One region of the Virgibacillus salidurans genome, then DNA from elsewhere that is predicted to be linked to it. Evidence: riboswitches for the same ligand, from Rfam matches in the RefSeq annotation. Region 1 holds a riboswitch; each other region holds the start of a gene.
The links. A riboswitch is a leader RNA that binds a small molecule or an ion and turns the genes downstream of it on or off. The one in region 1 is predicted to bind S-adenosylmethionine.
Positions count from the first base shown of each region.

Region 2: it holds a riboswitch for S-adenosylmethionine, as region 1 does, so the genes downstream of both, ssuE (NADPH-dependent FMN reductase) here and KFZ58_RS13600 (CaiB/BaiF CoA transferase family protein) in region 1, are expected to answer to the same signal.
Region 3: it holds a riboswitch for S-adenosylmethionine, as region 1 does, so the genes downstream of both, KFZ58_RS14875 (sodium:solute symporter family protein) here and KFZ58_RS13600 (CaiB/BaiF CoA transferase family protein) in region 1, are expected to answer to the same signal.
Region 4: it holds a riboswitch for S-adenosylmethionine, as region 1 does, so the genes downstream of both, KFZ58_RS14720 (LLM class flavin-dependent oxidoreductase) here and KFZ58_RS13600 (CaiB/BaiF CoA transferase family protein) in region 1, are expected to answer to the same signal.

Region 1 is NZ_CP074373.1:2,644,636-2,647,805, forward strand. It holds gene KFZ58_RS13595 (enoyl-CoA hydratase/isomerase family protein) at 1-7, opposite strand, end outside; gene KFZ58_RS13600 (CaiB/BaiF CoA transferase family protein) at 136-1,341, opposite strand; SAM riboswitch class I at 1,530-1,644, opposite strand; SAM riboswitch class I at 1,787-1,906, opposite strand; gene ilvA (threonine ammonia-lyase) at 2,062-3,009, opposite strand; gene leuD (3-isopropylmalate dehydratase small subunit) at 3,065-3,170, opposite strand, start outside.
Region 2 is NZ_CP074373.1:1,427,223-1,430,392, reverse strand. It holds gene KFZ58_RS07465 (LLM class flavin-dependent oxidoreductase) at 1-721, opposite strand, end outside; gene ssuE (NADPH-dependent FMN reductase) at 751-1,299, opposite strand; SAM riboswitch class I at 1,429-1,536, opposite strand; gene KFZ58_RS07455 (UPF0182 family membrane protein) at 1,663-3,170, opposite strand, start outside.
Region 3 is NZ_CP074373.1:2,924,071-2,927,240, forward strand. It holds gene KFZ58_RS14875 (sodium:solute symporter family protein) at 1-1,217, opposite strand, end outside; SAM riboswitch class I at 1,347-1,450, opposite strand; partial or broken gene KFZ58_RS14880 (zinc-binding dehydrogenase) at 1,699-1,850, opposite strand; gene KFZ58_RS14885 (hypothetical protein) at 2,006-2,254, shown strand; PreQ1 riboswitch class I at 2,479-2,523, shown strand; gene KFZ58_RS14890 (QueT transporter family protein) at 2,532-3,017, shown strand; gene codA (cytosine deaminase) at 3,147-3,170, opposite strand, start outside.
Region 4 is NZ_CP074373.1:2,883,295-2,886,464, reverse strand. It holds gene KFZ58_RS14725 (MDR family MFS transporter) at 1-820, shown strand, start outside; SAM riboswitch class I at 993-1,090, shown strand; partial or broken gene KFZ58_RS14720 (LLM class flavin-dependent oxidoreductase) at 1,296-2,671, shown strand; gene KFZ58_RS14715 (sodium:solute symporter family protein) at 2,815-3,170, shown strand, end outside.

The sequences.
Region 1 (3,170 bases):
ATTCCATTTTAATAACCTCTTTTCAAGCAAATGTTAATTTTCCTTTTTACAATACTCATCAAATTCAAATGAAGCTACTAATTTTTAAAGGATAATTAATACATTCATAATATCTTAGAATTTTTCGTTTGAACTTTATTTTCCAACTTCTTTATCTTCATACCGAACAACCGCTCCCTCATCAATCATCCTTGAAATATCCTCTTCTGAATACCCGAGACTACTCAATATCTCATTAGCATTTTGACTTAAAAACGGTGGGGGAGAAACAGCCCTATGTGGTGTTTCATTAAATTTTATTGGAACACCAGGTACCATTATTTCTTCGTACCCGGGAATTTTAAGCGGCAAAATCATATCTCTTTCTTTTGTAATCGGACTATCAATTACTTCCTCTATCGTACTGACCGGACCACATGGTACACCTACACCATCAAGAATACGAATCACTTCCTCAGTAGAGTATTGAATGGACCACTTCACAAATCCTTCTTCCAGTATGTCGAAATCATCCAAGCGCTTATTCATATCCCAATATTTCGAATGCTCTGTTTTCCAGTCATAACGGTCGATGGCTTCACAAAATCCATCCCACATTTCATCGGAGAGCGGAGCAATAACAACATATCCATCTTTCGTAGGGAATATACCAGAAAATGTGTAAGAGATTCTTGAGCCCGTCCGCTTGTGACTTACTTTATTTAAAGTAGTGTCTGAGAAATTAAATGCATGTGTAGAAACCATAGAATCTAACATGGAAACATCAATAAGTTGTCCTTTGCCAGTTATAGTTCTAGAATACAAGGCCATTAATGTTCCCAATGCGGCCTGTAAAGGTGTAAAGTGATCTGCCAAATATACTCCAATCGTTGATGGTGACCCATCAGGTTCTCCTGTTAAATGAAGGATTCCACTCATTCCTTGTATGATGGGATCAAAGGCCTTTTTGTTACGAAATGAACCCGTCAGTCCAAACCCGGTTATATGGGTCATTACAATCTGTGGATTTATTTGAGACACCTTATCATACCCGAATCCAAGACGTTCAGGTACTCCGGCAGCATAATTCGTTAGTAGAACATCGGATTCTTCAATAAGCCGATACAGGACATCCCTTCCCTCTTCAGATTTTAAATCCAATGCAATACTTTTCTTATTCCTGTTAACTGAAGTATAATGAAGACTTAACCCCTTATAAATAGGTGTTCGTTTGTGCCCTATATCATCTTTTGCCTCAATCTTTATAACTTCTGCGCCATGATCTGCCAAAATTTGTCCGCAGTACGGTCCGTTAATGGCAGTTCCAATTTCAATTACTTTAATACCATCAATTGCACCCATAATTAGCACTCCTTTATGTAATATTTTTATTTTTTCATTTCTACTAATTAAGGCATATTAAAATAAATAATAAGTCAAACATAGAATATGCCTATTTATTCGTAATCAAATGTACTTACCTTCTTTTTACTGTTCTATTTTTATATTAAAAAACTCCCTTCCTAAGAAGAGAGCTTCATATATTTCTCTTCTTATCTTTCAGGATTACGCTCCTGCAGGATTTAGCACCTTGTTAAGCTGATAAGCCAACTTAATGGTTGCCGGGTATCGTCGGGCCAGTCCCTCCACCACTCTGGATAAGAAATAATACTATTTAATTTTTTCATCGATTCATTCATTAGTTTTCTAATAGGATTACTTAGTTTAAAGATATACGTTTCATACGCATACCTAAAATTTAGAAAACCTCTACCAACTTGGAAGAGGTTTTAATTTCACGCACTCTTCCTCATCTTTCAAGCCTTTAATGCTTGCTGGAAGTAGCACCATCTTACAAAAAAGCATAATTTGTAACGGTTGCCGCAGGATCATAAGACCAGTTTCCTCCCCTGACTCGTTATAAGGAATATTTATATAGTTTTTTATGGTTATTGATACGTATATTACCTTATTCAGAAAAAAATGTCAAGAAGGAAATTTACTACTTTAAGAAGAATGAAGGCTGAAATCGATTGACTGTTTCTGCCTTCATTCTACAATCCTTCAGAATGATCCCTTTTTTCACGCTGAATGATGCAATTTCTCAGCAAGATGCTGGATTTTTGGTAAATTTCCAATATCCATATTTCCGCCGCTGACAATAACACCACAATGACGTGACGCAATATCCTTATGATGTGCAAATAGTGCGCCTAGAGACGCGGCGCCTGCACCTTCCATCAATGTCTTGTTCCGCTCGAGCATATAAACGATAGCAGAAGCGATCTCTTCATCTGAAACGGTTATAATATCATCAACGTACTTACGAATTAGCGGCAATGTATTTTTGCCAGGCTGTTTTACAGCGATGCCTTCAGCAATAGTAGAAACAGACTTCAAATTCCGCGCACTTTGACTATGAAAGCTATCATGCATGGCAGATGCGCCATTTGCTTGAACACCAATAATTTTTATAGCTGGGTTTATATGCTTGGCAGCAACTGCTATACCACTTATAAGTCCTCCGCCGCCAATGGGGACAATAATCGTATCCAGAAGCGGCTCCTGATGCAGCATCTCCATGGCAATCGTGCCCTGGCCTGCCATGACATCATAATCGTCAAACGGATGAATGTAAACAGCTCCCGTTTGCATCTGTCTTTTCATGGAGGCTTCATAGGCTTCCTGAAACGACTCTCCAGTAAGCACAACATCAGCGCCATAGTTTCTTGTTGCATGTACTTTTGCTAGTGGCGTTTTCTCAGGCATGAATATCGTTGCACGCGCGTCTAATTTCGCCGCAGCATGGGCAACACCTTGTGCGTGATTTCCAGCTGAAGCAGTTATAACGCCATTTTTTAATTCTGCATCCGTTAACTGCATTAACTTAAAACTGGCACCTCTGAACTTAAATGCGCCCGTTTTTTGTTGATTCTCCATTTTAAAATAGATATTTTTTTCGAGTAATTTGTTGGTCGTCTTTGATGTTAGTAAAGGTGTGCGATGGACAATGGGTGTTAAGCTTTCCATCGCCGCACGAACCTTTTCACCTGTTAAGCAATCCCCAATGGTTTCACTCTCCTCATTATTTTCCTAAAGCTTTTTCATATGCCTCAATTTCATCCTCGAGCTTTAAGGTTAAGGCTATTTCATCCAATCCATTTAATAATTTTTCCTTATGAAATGCCGGG
Region 2 (3,170 bases), 1.2 Mb from region 1:
TTTCAGCTGCAAATGCGCGACCTTTCGTAGATGCTCCTGCTTGATAAATAACAGGAGTACGCTGTGGAGATGGTTCACTCAAATGCGCTCCAGGTACTTTAAAATAGTTCCCTTCATGATTAATGTCATGAACTTTGTTAGGATCGGTGTAAATGCCATTTTCTTTATCTACCTTAACAGCATCGTCCTCCCAGCTTTCTTCCCAAAGTTTGTAGGCAACGTCCAGATATTCTGCTGCTATATCGTATCGCTCGTCATGCTTAATTTGGCCTTCCAATCCCATATTGACAGAGGCACTTTTCAGATAAGAAGTAACAATATTCCATCCGATCCGCCCTTTAGTTAGATGATCTAATGTGCTGATTCTGCGTGCAAAAGTGTAAGGATGCTCATGTGTAACAGATGCTGTTACGCCAAAACCAAGATGCTTTGTAACTGCTGACATTAAAGGGACTACCAAGGAAGGGTTATTGACTGGAGCCTGTGCCCCTTGACTTACAGCTGCATCACGTGATCCCTTATACACATCATAAGTACCTAATACATCCGCAAGAAATACAGCATCAAACCGTCCCTTTTCCAACAATTTAGCAAGTTCAATCCAGTATTCGCTATCTTTATAGCGATATGACTCATCATCCGGATGGGTCCATAAACCAGGGGACTGATGCCCAGGCGTGTTCATATCAAACGCATTTAAATAAATCCTCTTTTTAGCCATATATGTTTTCCTCCTTGAAATTTCGTTATTTAAGTAAAAAACACTGCTGACGCCTGTCTGTTAACGATTTCGATAAAATATTGAAGTTGCTTTTTCGTGCGCTGTAAAATGTCCGCATCGATAATTGGATTTTCCTGCTGTTTATCTATTTGACTATCAAGCAGATAAAGTCCTTTTAAATTATGCCCCTTTAATGTGGCCAACACCGGTTTCAAAGCGTATTCGATTGCTAGCAAATGCGACGGACTCCCCCCTGTCATCAGCGGAAGTACTGGTTTGTGCTTGAGTACATCTTGCGGGAGGATATCGAGCAATGCTTTTAGAACACCTGAATATGCACCTTTATACACCGGCGATCCAACTATAATACCTTTTGCATTTTGGACTAATGCCGTAATTTCCTGAATGGCCGGACTATCAAACTTCCCTTGGAATACGTCTTCAGCTGGCACGTCTTTAACAGAAATATGAGTCACTGAAAAATACTCCTGTTGAAGTAAGGCCCCTAAGTATTTAAGTACTTGTTCCGATCGCGAAAATTCAGAAGGACTTCCCGATAGCACAACAATTTCACTCATGTGATCATCCTTTCTTATCATTTGTCTTTTTTCTAAACTTTCCTCTTTAGCTAAGAACTTCTGTATGTAACCATAAAAATAAGCCCCCTTTTCTTATATGAGAAAAGAGGGCTTTACTTTGATATTCCGCTCTTATCTCCCAAGAATTACTCCCGGTGGAATTAGCACCTTCCTGACACTAATCAGGGGTTGCTGAAGCTTCATAGGGCCACATCCCTCAGCTTCTCTTGATAAGAATATTTAGTTATAATGTATAGTGTATTTTAATTAATCCGATAAGTCAAGTGGGTTTTGAAAATTTAAATACAGTAAAATTAGAAAAGGAGCTCCAAATATTATCGGAGCCCCTTTTCCCTACTACAATCATTGTTGTTCTTCATTTAGTCTATCTTCTATCTCTGTCATAATTTCTGCAGCCTCGTTCCAATTTCCTTCAGATAGCGCATCCTGGTAGGAATTAAACAGATCTGAGAACTCTTGTAATATCTCATCTGATTCTGAAATTTGCTGTTCCTGTTCACCTGGCTCTGCTGTCTCTTCAGGTGTTTGCTCCTCATCCGGCTGACGATCCGGATCTACAAGATTTAACATTTGCTCAAGCGACTCCTCAAATGTGGCTTCCATGACGATATGATCATCGTAGGCGATGATAACTTGCTTCACTTCAGGAAGTGACGTCTCGTTGGAAGATTCAATATAAATTGGTTCCACATACATGACCGTATCTTCAATCGGAATGGCGAGCAAGTTCCCACGTATGACTTCAGATCCGCCTTGTGACCAGAGATTCAGCTCCTGAGAAATCGTACTATCCTGATTGATACGATTTTCAATTTGTTGCGGACCGTATACATTTTCCTGTCTTGGAAAACGATATACAAATTTTTCACCATAATGCTCTCCATCATTACGCACACCAATCCAGGCAATCATATTTTGTCGATTTCTTGGTGTATACGGCATCATCAAAATAAATTCTTCTTCTTCATATTCAGGTAGTTTCATTGTTACATAATAAGGCTCCATCTCAATATCTTCATTAAAGTATTTCTCTGTCGGGAACTCCCACGCATCTTCCCGGTTATAGAACATTTCAAGATCGGTCATATGATAGGTGCCGTAGATGGATGCCTGAATATTAAACAACCTTTCAGGGAAGCGGAAATGAGCCCGCACGTCCTCTGGAATTTCCTCTGTGAAGAGTTCAGGAAACATGTTTTCATATGTCTGCAGCAATGGATCTTCCGGATTTGCTATATAAAAATCCACTTCTCCAGTGTAAGCGTCCACGGTTACTTTTACCGAATTTCGAATATAATTGTTGTTTTCCTGATAGGATTCCGAGTATGGATATCTTTCAGCTGTTAGATATGCATCCATCATCCAAGCAAGACTGCCGTCATCACGAACAAAAATATACGGATCTGAATCATATTCGAAAAATGGTGCGATTCGATTAACACGGTCCATGATATTTCGGGTTTCAAGAAACTGACTCTCATCTGTTATCTGATCGGAGACAAACATCCGAAATGATCCCTCTTTTAAAGCAAATAACGCCCGATTAATCCCATCTAACGTAATACCCGAATCTTCTTCATACCGACTCGATACGTTTTCATCACCAGAAGGATAATCAAATTCATCCACTTCTGAATTAACAATTACATTCGGATAAGCCTCTTCCCCATAGTAAATTTGAGGACGTGTTATGTCCAAATCCCCTTCAGGAGGAAGATTTTGTAATATATATTCCGGCTGACCCTGCGCGGTTAATTCGTTAACATGACTCATGGTAACTCCATAACCATGTGTATATCTTAGATTCCGGTTCACCCAGGTTTGTGCTTGCTCTGGTAAATCAACTGTGC
Region 3 (3,170 bases), 280 kb from region 1:
ACGACAGGCCAGAACAGGGCGGCTACGACTGGAGCGAATGTTGCACTGTTTCGAATGGTCCAAGCAAGTACATTCCACCAAGCGGATTGCTCTGTCCGCATTAAGCCAAATACAATCATTAAACCTGTTAAAAGCAGCAAGGAAATTTTTGTATATTTGATCAGCTGATTCTCCGTTGCAGCTGGCTTTAGTGCACTGCCGACATCACGACCGAGACTGGTCGCTCCGGAAAATTGGCACGGACCTCCCCATCCCAGCGCGCATGCCCATACGCCTAAGAAAAACAGACCTACAAGCGGTGCAGGAAGAACTTCCATTAAATACTGAGGAACCGCAATGAGCCCGGTTTGTGCATTTGGAACAATGATGCTAGCAGCAATCCCAAATAAAACACCACCAACGATGAATGGAACAGCCATGAATCCAGCCATGATTAAGCCTTTTTGCCCTTCTTCAGGTGTTCGTGAAGAAAGTGCCATCTGAAAAGCGGCCTGTGCAAGAATGACGTTTACCAGGAAAGTTCCAAACCAAACGACAATAACCTGCAATCCGACACTACCAAAATCAAACATAGCCGGTCTTTCTACAGCAAGTGTACGGAGGCCGTCTATCCCAGGATTTATGAAAAAGGCGGTGACACCAATGATGAGCATTACTGCAAATAATACCATGTTCATCGTTTGCGTAAAGGCGATGGACCACATGCCACCAGCCTGCAGGTAAACGAAAAGCAGAATGGCGGTAAACGCCACCGATAGAGGCAAGGATATCCCCGTAAACACGTGAATGGCAGAGGCAAATGCTATCGCAGTTGCAACCGACCACATGGGAAACGCAAAGGCGGTAATAGCCCCGGCAACTCCTTTTGCTGTTCGTCCATATTTATCACCAATCATGCCAGAAACAGTAACAAGCATCTTTTTCCGAAATGAACGAATGATTAAAAAGGCAATAATAAAAATTTGAACCATTTCCGCAACTCCATACCAAACTGCTGATATCCCGCTTAGATACGAAAGCTCAAGAATGGAAATATATGTAGAACCAGAAAATAATCCAGTTATACAAAATGCCACAATCCATTTATTGAAATTTCGATTGCCTACAAAATAACTGTCTTTCTTCGTTACACGCCGTTTAGCAAATTGACCGGCAATAATCAATGCAAAGGTATAGCCAATCGCAAGAATGATAATCCATACGCCATATTCCGTCATGTTGTTTCGCTCCTTTTGTTGTTATTATTTAGATCGTATTTCTTTGTTTTTGACGGAACTTCTTCCCTTGGAAAAAATAAAAACCCTCTTCCAAAAGATAAGAAGAGGGTTGAATAATCTGGACTCCTCTTCTTATCTTTCAGACACAGTCTGATGGAATTGGCACAGTACTCACAAAGAGCCCGCTGCCGAGGCTTCAAAGGGCCATAACCCTCCACCTCTCTTAATAAGAAGTTCGTTTATGTAATTGTGTATAATTTACAGTGTTTTGGCGATTAAGTCAATAGTTTTTTTACTTTTCGCCTCAATTCATATAATAGCGACATATATTTTAGAATGTAAAGACAGAAAGCATGAGGACTCCCCCATACTTCCACTAAATCAACCTTTCTCCATAGGGAGATCTTTATCCGCTGCCCATTCTGTCATCGATCCATCATATACAGCTACATTGCTTTACCCTAAATTCTTAAGCCACTCCGTAATGTGCTCCGCCGTTGGTAATTTCTTTGACCCTCTCCACAACGTCCTCGTTTTTACTATTAATCGTATGTGTTGCGCCCAAGTTCCTAAGTCCCTGGCAAGCTCTAAGCGACTGTCATGGAGATCTACTGCGATGATATGCTTACATCCGATGAATTATAGAAAGATTTGATATGTAAACAGGGAGGTAACAAATATTGTTAATGGTGAGAAGGCGGAGATATTAATTTTGAGGAAATGCCTTGGCGCAAAAAAACAAAGCCCCCACAACGGAGGGCTTATTTTTAGTAATATCTGTTACAACAATGACAGAATTCCTTCTTGGAGTAATTAGATTTTCTGCATTGACTATCGTAACGATTTTCCTGACATTTGTCATGATATTGGTTATTATTTTCTTTGCAGCAATCATGATAATGCTCTTTCTTCATGTGACAGCAACATTTACAATCTTCTTCGTGTTTCTTTTTACATTGGTCGTGATAACACATATCTTATCTCTCCTTTCCTATTCAATATACGCAATTAGGAATAAAGAGAGTGGACAAAGCTAATAGTAGATAGTACATTTTTATTAATATAGATTTACGTGTATCCGATCCGTAAATATCATTAGCGATTTGATATAACCGTTCGCATTATGCCCACATGGTTAAAGAATTTCGTAAGGTGGATGAGGAAAAAACAATGGACGTATTTTCTACCATATGAATTTTTTACACTACATTTACAGATTGGCTATTGTATAAGCGCATGAACACTGGTATTATAGGCTAGGTTAAACGTGGTTCGAGACCCTCCCACGGAAAAAAACTAAGGAGATGTTTAAAAATGAAAGCACGCACTTTAGTGATAAACGGAGTGTTAGCGGCGTTATATATCGCAGTTTCGGTAGTTATTCAACCTTTTGGATTTACGAATGTTCAGTTCCGTATTTCCGAGATGTTTAACCACCTCATTGTTTTTAATAAGAAATACTTTTTCGGAATTATTTTAGGCGTATCTTTAACCAATTTATTATTTTCACCATTAGGTATTTATGATCTTATATTTGGCGTTGCGCACTCGGCTATTTCATTATCCATTATCATAGTACTGGCGCGTTATATTAAAAATATATGGATCTTGCTGATTGCCAATACATTGGTATTTTCATTCAATATGTTCATCATTGCATTTGAACTCAACCTTGCATTGGCGTTGCCATTTCTATTCACATGGCTCACAACAGCCGCCGGGGAACTGGTCGTCATGGCTGTTGGGATACCCATTATGTATGCATTAAACAAACGGATACATTTTAATAAACTTATCTGATGTTAAGAAGCACTGGGACGGCTCTCTTGCGCTCCGTGCTCCCCCACACAAAAATCCTAATTTCCCTTTAACGAGAAATTAGGATTTAATCATTTCACATGCAACCTTTTGAAAAGAGGTATCCTCCCCTTAAAACGGTACATTCATCGTCGT
Region 4 (3,170 bases), 240 kb from region 1:
TCCGAGATTGGATATATTATCTGTTATCCTCTCAACCATTGGGTTCGGTGGGCTCCTGTACGGTTTCAGTGTCGCTGGAGACGCTGGATGGCTCAGCTATCAGGTAATCTTATCTATTGTTTTCGGGGCAATTTCTCTCTATTGGTTCATTACAAGACAATTGAAATTGAAAGAGCCGCTCCTCGAATTCAGGGTGTTTAAACATGGCACATTTACGCTAGCGACTGCTCTTGGGATGGTTGTCTTCGCTGCAATGATTGGAACAAATGTTATTTTGCCATTATACATGCAGAATATGGTTGGGTTCTCGGCACTCACATCCGGTCTTGTGTTGTTACCTGGAGCTATTATTATGGGATTTTCAAATCCGATTACCGGATATCTCTTTGATAGATTTGGAGGAAAGTGGCTTGCTCGCGGTGGTCTTTTACTATTATCACTGACCACTTTCGCGTTCACGGATTTATCTGCGGATACAAGCTTCGCATATCTAGCAAGCATGAATGGTATTCGAATGATTTCAATTGCAATGGTGATGATGCCAATGACAACCCTGGCCTTGAATCAGTTGCCTGACCATCTTATACCACATGGGACTGCGGTTAATAACACATTCCGCCAAGTCTCCGGGTCGATCGGTACTGCGGTTCTTGTCACCATCATGACGACAACTGCCATACAAGACGACACAGTGAATGGTATTATTCATGGTGTGAATGTTTCCTTTATCGTAGCGGCAATCACAGCAATCCTTGGATTCATACTTTCGTTTAAACTCAAAGAAGAAGTAAAACCGAGAGATCGTTCAACGGAAAGTTAAAATATTTACTGATATGGAAGATAATCTTAAACTAAGGGGCGCAATTCTGAAGTGAGAATTGTGCTCTTTTTAATTTAAGGCCATATTGTTGAAGAAAGTTTATCTAAATTTCCCACTTGACAGTTTTTCCTGTATCCGTTATGATATGTAGAAATCTTAAAAATTGAATATTTCCTTATCAAGAGTCGGGGGAGGAACTGGTCCTGTGATCCCGCAGCAACCGTTAACACGGTGCTAATTCCAGCAAGCATTTCGCTTGAAAGATGAGACGTGTTTAAATAAATTTTAACCTCTTCCTCATCGGTAGAGGTTTTTTTATTGGAAATTGGTGACAGCTGGATTTCTGCACGCGATACACGTATCTTTTAATCTGAGTAATTATATAAGGAAAGTTTGATTATTTTTAGGAGGTGAACTGTTTTATAACGGAGCACGAGGAGCCAAACTTAAAATCTATTAAAAAAGGAGTATTTACATTATGACAAAACAAATTCATTTGAACGGGTTTATCCAAAATTCACCTTCTCCGCATTCCATGGGGCTGTGGAAACATGAATTGGATCAGGGAACAAATCATAATAGTTTATCTTATTGGACAGAAACAGCTCAAATTTTAGAACGTGGGAAATTTGATGCGTTATTTATTGCCGATGTACTTGGAACATACAGTGTATATGGAAACAGCCATGATGCGGCTGCTCGGCATGCAGTTCAGCTTCCAGCGCATGATCCGTTAATCCCTATTTCGGCAATGGCAGCAGTCACTAAAAATTTGGGCTTTGCGCCGACGATTTCCGCTACATATGCACAACCCTATTCGCTAGCACGGCAGTTATCGACACTTGATCATTTAACCGGGGTAGGATTGCGTGGAATGTGGTGACATCGTATCTGGAAAGCGAAGCAGTTAATCTTGGCCTTAAGACCCGTCTACCCAAGGAACTCCGTTATGACCGTGCAGATGAGTTTCTGAACGTTGTCTATAAATTATGGGAACACAGCTGGGAGAACGATGCGGTTGTTTATGATAAAGAAAACGATACCTATGCAGATCCGGATAAAGTACATTTGATCGACCATGAAGGTGAATTTTTCAATGTTCCAGGCCCGCATTTGGTAGAACCGTCGCCTCAGCGCACCCCGGTACTTTTTCAAGCAGGAGCTTCTCCAAAGGGGAGAGATTTTGCTGCCAAACATGCTGAAGCTGTTTTTACAAAAAATCATTCACTGGAAGCTTTAAAAGCGTATGTTGCAGATATACGGAAGCGAACGGTGGAACAGGGGAGAAGACAGGAGGATGTATTTGTTTCTCAATTGATTCTACCAATTATCGGATCAACTGAAGAAGAGGCTAATATGAAATATGAAGATTTGATCAATCATATTAGCTTTGAGGGTACGGCTTCGCTTTTGTCAGGGCATACTGGGATTGATTTTTCCAAATATGATCCGGATCAGTACATTGAAGATATTGAGACAGAAGCAGTTCAGGGAAATTTGGATTTATATACAAAAGATCCGAATAAAAAGTGGACCTTACGAGAAGCTGTTAAAAATCATGGGCTTGGAAATGGTACCGTTAAATTTATTGGAACTCCGGAACAAATTGCAGATCGCATGGTGGAGTGGTCGAATGAAGGAGATGTGGATGGTTTTACGATTGCCCAAGCTTATTCACCGGGTACCTATCGTGAGTTTGTTGATCATGTAGTTCCTGAATTACAGAAACGTGGTGTCTACCGACAGGAATATGAAGGACAGACGTTAAGAGAAAATATGTTTGAAAAAGGAAGTGCTCACTTGCCGGATAACCATCCTGCGAAAAGGATTGGAACTGTTCAGACAAAATAATAATAAAATGAAGTTCTACCATTCGATAAGAAAATGGAGGAAATTATGTTTACAATTTATTGGATTGCCATCGTCATATGTTGGATTGTGGGATTGATAATATGGAATAAAATCTACCCGAAACAAAAAGGTGGGGGAAGTTGATGCTGGGTGATGATAATAATATATTAATATGGCTGATATTGGGAGCGTTGTTGGGATATTTTCTATTAACGACCTGGCTAGGAAAACGAGGTTCAGCCCATAGTAAGTCGATGAAAGGATTTGCTATCGCAAAAGGAAAGGTGAATCCCTGGATTGTCGGAATCAGTTTCGGGGCAAGCTATGCAAGTGCAAATCTATTTATCGGAGTTCCCGGGTGGGCTTATACCTATGGTGCACCGGTACTTTGGTATTCGCTGGGATGCTTTGGGGTCTCATGGATAGGGTTGCTTCTTTTTGCTAAAACCTTCTGGGAGCAGGGGCAAAAAAAGGAAGGCAGCCTCACCTTGCCGCAATG